2 regions of the Pseudomonas sp. VD-NE ins genome follow, and region 1 is predicted to be linked to the other one. Evidence: predicted binding sites of a transcription regulator. Region 1 holds the regulator's gene; the other holds the start of a gene.
The links. The regulator FliA, encoded in region 1, starts transcription of late flagellar genes. The targets are predictions, from matches to a motif close to CTAAAGTTTNNNNNNNNNNNGCCGNTAA.
Positions count from the first base shown of each region.

Region 2: a site for FliA is predicted at 2,178-2,205, ahead of RMV17_RS23465 (flagellar protein MotY). Genes of this name have one in related genera too.

Region 1 is NZ_CP134772.1:1,831,598-1,835,011, forward strand. It holds gene flhF (flagellar biosynthesis protein FlhF) at 1-139, shown strand, start outside; gene fleN (flagellar synthesis regulator FleN) at 256-1,086, shown strand; gene fliA (RNA polymerase sigma factor FliA) at 1,083-1,823, shown strand; gene RMV17_RS08055 (chemotaxis response regulator CheY) at 1,990-2,361, shown strand; gene RMV17_RS08060 (protein phosphatase CheZ) at 2,380-3,168, shown strand; gene RMV17_RS08065 (chemotaxis protein CheA) at 3,223-3,414, shown strand, end outside.
Region 2 is NZ_CP134772.1:5,268,333-5,271,746, forward strand. It holds gene RMV17_RS23460 (argininosuccinate synthase) at 1-1,073, opposite strand, end outside; gene RMV17_RS23465 (flagellar protein MotY) at 1,203-2,111, opposite strand; gene pyrC (dihydroorotase) at 2,272-3,318, shown strand; gene rnt (ribonuclease T) at 3,315-3,414, shown strand, end outside.

The DNA of each region.
Region 1 (3,414 bases):
GGATGATTTGCATCTGCCGCGTCGTCATCAACTGGTCAGCCGCGCCGTCAGCGTGCAAATGCAGGAAGAACCCAGCGAAGAAGCCATGGCTGACATGTTCGCTGATATCTATCACAGCCCGACCAAGCAGGTAGGCTGAGGTATTCATGAACAGTTTTTGTACCTACATCGATGGTCTGCCATGCATTGTTCCGTTTGTGAACGCGCAGCCAGTAATGTGGCCTCCGTCTATGCAAGACAAGGTAAAGAAATAACATGGGCAGCATGCATCCCGTACAGGTGATCGCGGTGACCGGCGGCAAAGGTGGCGTCGGCAAGACTAACGTGTCAGTGAACTTGTCTCTGGCGCTGGCAGAGCTTGGCCGTCGGGTCATGCTGCTGGACGCCGATCTGGGACTGGCGAACGTCGACGTTTTGTTGGGTCTGACCCCTAAACGCACACTGGCCGACGTGATCGAAGGCCGCTGCGAATTGCGCGACGTGCTGTTGCAAGGCCCCGGTGGCATTCGCATCGTGCCGGCGGCGTCCGGCACACAGAGCATGGTCCACCTGAGCCCGGCGCAACATGCCGGTCTGATTCAGGCGTTCAGCGACATCGGCGACAATCTCGACGTACTGGTGATCGACACCGCTGCGGGTATTGGTGACTCGGTAGTCAGTTTCGTACGCGCCGCGCAAGAAGTGTTGCTGGTGGTCTGCGACGAGCCGACGTCCATTACCGACGCCTACGCGCTGATCAAATTGCTCAACCGCGATTACGGCATGAACCGCTTCCGCGTCCTCGCCAACATGGCGCAGAGCCCGCAGGAAGGGCGCAACCTGTTCGCCAAGTTGACCAAGGTCACGGATCGCTTCCTCGACGTCGCTCTACAATACGTCGGCGCCGTGCCTTACGACGAAAGCGTGCGTAAAGCGGTGCAGAAGCAGCGTGCGGTCTATGAAGCCTTCCCGCGTTCCAAGTGCGCGCTGGCGTTCAAGGCCATCGCGCAGAAGGTCGACACCTGGCCGCTGCCCGCCAACCCGCGCGGCCACCTTGAGTTTTTCGTCGAGCGCCTCGTGCAGCAAACGGCAGGGCCCGTGCTATGACCGCAAGCGGTATGAACTACTACAAGAAGTCGGCACGTGACGCGCAGTACGAACTGATCGAGCGTTACGCGCCACTGGTCAAACGCATTGCCTACCACTTGCTGGCACGCTTGCCGGCGAGTGTGCAGGTTGAAGATTTGATCCAGGCCGGGATGATCGGTCTGCTCGAAGTCTCGACCAAATATGACGCCAGCAAAGGCGCCAGTTTCGAAACGTACGCGGGCATTCGAATCCGCGGCGCGATGCTCGACGAAGTGCGCAAAGGGGACTGGGCGCCACGCTCGGTTCACCGCAATACCCGGATGGTCAGCGACGCGATTCGCTCAATTGAAGCTAAAACCGGCCGTGATGCTAAAGATCACGAGGTTGCGGCCGAACTCCAATTGAGTCTCGACGATTACTACGGGATTTTGAATGACACCTTGGGCAGCCGCCTGTTCAGTTTCGACGACCTGCTGCAGGACGGCGAACACGAAGGGCTGCACGAGGATGGCGCGAGTGCTCATCTTGAGCCGTCACGCGATCTGGAAGATGAACGTTTCCAGGCAGCGCTGGCGGACGCGATTGCCAATTTGCCGGAGCGTGAGCGACTGGTGTTGGCGCTGTACTACGACGAAGAGCTGAACCTCAAGGAGATCGGTGAAGTCCTTGGCGTCAGTGAATCGCGGGTCAGCCAGTTACACAGCCAGTGCGCGGCCCGTTTGCGGGGGCGTTTGGGGGAGTGGCGAGCGCGCTGAAGGCAGTGTGGGGACACTGCGAACGAGGCTGGTGCGGTGATGAACGGCACCGGTCTTGCTCTGTTGTGCTCCAGACAGTCTTCGAGTGCTGCGCCGATTGATTGAAGTGGCGCGTCCAGGTGCTGGGCGCGTTTAAGACTGCTTGGAGGTCGAATTGAACAAAGACATGAAAATCCTCATCGTTGATGACTTCTCAACGATGCGGCGGATCATCAAGAACCTGCTGCGTGATCTTGGGTTCACCAACACCGTCGAGGCTGACGATGGCGTGACTGCCATTCCAGTGCTCAACAGCGGAAGCATCGACTTTCTGGTAACAGACTGGAACATGCCGGGCATGACCGGTATCGACCTGCTGCGCCACGTGCGTGCCGATGAAAAACTCAAGCACCTGCCAGTGCTGATGGTGACTGCAGAAGCCAAGCGCGAGCAGATCATTGAAGCCGCTCAGGCCGGTGTAAACGGCTACGTAGTCAAACCTTTCACGGCTCAGGCGTTGAAAGACAAAATCGAGAAGATTTTCGAACGCATCGGCTGATGAACGCGCGGGGGAGCTATGGAGCATAACGAATCTTCACAGGGCGATTTCGAGTCGACCCTGAAAAAACACGCGGTCGAACTGGTCGAAAGCCTTGAAAAAGGCAGGTTCGGCGACGCTGTGCAACTGATCCATGAGCTCAATCAGACCCGTGACCGTGGCCTGTACCAGGAAGTGGGCAAGCTCACACGTGAATTGCACAGTGCGATCGTCAACTTCCAGATCGATCCGAACATGCCGCAGGCCGAGGAAGTGTCGCAAATCACCGACGCCACCGAACGCCTGGGCTATGTGGTCAAGCTGACAGAGGCCGCGGCCAACCGCACCATGGATCTGGTGGAAAGCGCCACGCCGGTGGTCAATGGTCTGGCTGACGAAGCCCAGACGTTGAGCGCCGATTGGGGCCGCTTCATGCGTCGCGAGGTCGGGGCTGAAGAGTTCCGTGAACTGGCGCGCCGGGTCGACGGTTTTCTGTCACGCAGCAGCACGGACAACCGTGCGGTGTCGAGCAATCTCAACGACATCCTGCTGGCCCAGGATTACCAGGACCTCACCGGTCAGGTGATCAAGCGTGTGACCCAACTGGTCACCGAAGTCGAAAGCAATTTGCTCAAACTCGTGCTCATGGCCAGTCAGGTCGACCGCTTTGCGGGCATCGAACATGACCGCGCCGCGATGCTTGCAGAAAAAGATCCACAAAAACATCTCTCGCAGGGTGAAGGTCCGCAGATTCATGCCGATAAACGAGAAGACGTTGTGTCCGGTCAGGACGATGTGGACGATTTGTTATCCAGCCTCGGGTTCTAGAGTTTTGGAATTTTAGGTTTTTTGGGTTTTTAGACCTGTAGGAGCACCCCATTAATGAGCTTCGGCGCCGATGAAGAGATCCTTCAGGATTTCCTGGTTGAGGCCGGCGAGATTCTTGAGCAACTGTCCGAACAACTGGTCGAGCTGGAAAGCCGTCCGGATGACGCAGATCTGCTCAACGCAATTTTTCGCGGTTTCCACACTGTAAAAGGGGGCGCCGGCTTCCTTCAGCTCAATGAGCTGGTG
Region 2 (3,414 bases), 3.3 Mb from region 1:
TTGCGGCCAGTGACGATCACGTTGCCTTTGTACAGCTTCAGGCGCACAACGCCATTCACGTTGACCTGCGACGCGTCGATCATCTGTTGCAGCATCAGACGCTCAGGGCTCCACCAGTAACCGGTGTAGATCAGGCTGGCGTATTTCGGCATCAACTCGTCTTTGAGGTGAGCGACTTCGCGGTCCAGAGTGATCGATTCGATGGCGCGGTGAGCGCGCAGCATGATGGTGCCGCCCGGGGTTTCGTAGCAGCCACGGGATTTCATGCCGACGTAACGGTTTTCAACGATGTCGAGACGGCCAATACCGTGAGCGCCACCGATCTTGTTCAGCGTCGCCAGCACGGTGGCCGGGGTCATTTCGACGCCGTCCAGTGCAACGATGTCGCCGTTACGGTAGGTCAGTTCCAGGTACTGTGGTTTGTCAGGAGCGTTCTCCGGGGAGACGGTCCATTTCCACATGTCTTCTTCGTGCTCGGTCCAGGTGTCTTCCAGCACGCCACCTTCATAGGAGATGTGCAGCAGGTTGGCGTCCATCGAGTACGGGGACTTCTTCTTGCCGTGACGCTCGATCGGGATCGCATGCTTCTCGGCGTAGTCCATCAGTTTTTCGCGGGACAGCAGGTCCCATTCGCGCCAAGGAGCAATCACTTTCACGCCAGGCTTGAGCGCGTAGGCACCCAGTTCGAAACGCACCTGGTCGTTGCCCTTGCCGGTGGCGCCATGGGAAATGGCGTCAGCGCCGGTTTCGTTGGCGATTTCGATCAGACGTTTGGCGATCAGCGGACGTGCGATGGAAGTACCCAGCAGGTACTCGCCTTCGTAAACGGTGTTGGCGCGGAACATCGGGTACACGAAATCACGCACGAACTCTTCGCGCAGATCGTCGATGTAGATTTCTTTGACGCCCATGGCCTGGGCCTTGGCGCGGGCCGGCTCGACCTCTTCGCCTTGACCGAGATCAGCGGTGAAAGTCACCACTTCACAGTTATAAGTATCCTGCAGCCACTTGAGGATCACCGAAGTGTCCAGGCCGCCGGAATACGCCAGAACGACCTTGTTTACGTCCGCCATGCCATCACTCCACGGGGTTCTACGGAAAGCCGAGGAGTCTACCGCTCAAACGCGATAATTTACAGAGGCGCGACAGCTTAAGACGACAAAGCGACAGAATCTGTCGAGAGCACGACGATGACCGGCGGGTCAGGAAGTCGCTGCAGTGCTGGCTGGCGTGCTCGCTTGCGGTGCTGGAGCGGTCACTGGAGCCACGCGCGCCAGTTTGACATTGACCCGACGGTTCTTCGCGCGATTGGCCGCGTTGGTGTTCGGCACGATCGGATATTGCTCGCCATGGAAGCGCACGGTGATCTGTGATTCCTGAATGCCATTGGCCTTGAAGAAGTCGACCACTGCCAGCGCTCGGCGGCGCGACAGTTCACGGTTGGTCAGGCGATTGCCGCTGTTGTCCGAGTGGCCATCGAGTTCGATGTGATTGACCGTTGGATCGGCTTTCATGAATTCGAGCATCACTTGCAGTTTGGCCTTGGCGGCGGCGTCCAGATCAACGCCCTCGCCAGGGAAGCCGATCTGCGATTGCTTGATCTGGTCGAAATTCTGCGGCAGCAACTTCGCCACACAGGTCTGATAGTCGTTAAACGCCTTGCTGAACTTGACCGGCAACAAACGCACTTCCGACACGCGGCCATCACCCGACGCGCGACGTACTACCGGGCTGCGACCGTCCAGCAAACCGCTGATCAGGCCGCCGGCCTGCGACTGCGAACTGTTGAACAGCACGTTGCCGCTGCCGAGCCTCACAGAGCCAAGGTTGATGTCACCACGTCCCGGCTGCCAAGGGGCAGCCGCTGCCAGCAAGGTCGCCGAACCGCCGCCGAGCATGGCGTTGTAGGCGTTCAGACGGAATATCGCCTGCTCGCCCGCCTTGCGCACGAACTCACCCGAGCCGAAATCAGTGATCGGTTGGGTCAGACGACATTCGAACTTGTCGCCGGCGACCGTCCACTCAATGTTCTCCAGACGGGTCTGGTACGTGAGCGCCATCGCCGGAAGGCTGGCAAACACACTGAGCAAGGCTAAATAACGCTGGCGCACGGGAGGCTCCATTGGCTTCTGAAACACAAAGACCGATTCACACTATGTTTACGGCATACCTACGGGATATCGGAAGGTTCCCGCAAAACTTGATAGCGAGTGCCTGCAAGAGTCTTTTCCGGTAGCATTCGCCTCAGTTTGACCCGCCTGGAAGCCCCTCATGTCCGACCGCCTGACCCTGCTGCGTCCCGACGACTGGCACATTCATCTTCGCGATGGTGCCGTGTTGACCAATACCGTTGCCGATGTTGCGCGCACTTTTGGCCGCGCCATCATCATGCCCAACCTGGTACCTCCGGTGCGCAACGCCGCTGAAGCCGACGGCTATCGCCAGCGGATTCTGGCTGCCCGCCCGGCCGGCAGTCGCTTCGAGCCGCTGATGGTGCTGTACCTCACCGACCGCACCCAGCCCGAAGAAATTCGTGAAGCCAAGGCCAGCGGTTTCGTGTACGCCGCCAAGCTGTACCCGGCCGGCGCGACCACCAACTCCGACTCTGGTGTGACCAGCATCGACAAGATTCTGCCGGCAATCGAAGCCATGGCCGAAGTCGGCATGCCGCTGCTGATCCACGGTGAAGTCACCCGTGGCGACGTCGATGTGTTCGACCGCGAAAAGATTTTCATCGATGAGCACATGCGTCGCGTGGTCGAGCGTTTCCCGACCCTGAAAGTGGTGTTCGAACACATCACCACCGGCGACGCCGTGCAGTTCGTCAACGAAGCTTCGGCCAACGTTGGCGCGACCATCACCGCGCACCACCTGCTCTACAACCGCAACCACATGCTGGTGGGCGGAATTCGGCCGCACTTCTATTGCCTGCCGATCCTCAAACGCAATACACACCAGGAAGCCCTGCTCAACGCCGCCACCAGTGGCAGCGCGAAGTTCTTCCTCGGCACCGACTCGGCGCCGCACGCCCAGCACGCCAAGGAAGCCGCTTGCGGTTGTGCTGGCTGCTACACCGCGTACGCCGCCATCGAGATGTATGCCGAAGCCTTCGAACAGCGTAATGCGCTGGACAAGCTCGAAGCCTTCGCCAGCCTCAACGGCCCGCGTTTCTACGGCCTGCCGGCGAACACCGATCGCATCACCCTGGTTCGTGAAGAATGGACCGCCCCAACCAGCCTGCCGTTTGGCGAGCTGACCGTTATCCCGCTGCGCGCCGGTGAAAAACTGCGCTGGCGCCTGCTGGAGGAACACGCGTGAGTGAAGAGCATTTCGACGACGAACTGGACGGTCAAAGTGGTGGTGGCGGTTCCCGTCACCCGATGGCAGCACGCTTTCGCGGCTACCTGCCGGTTG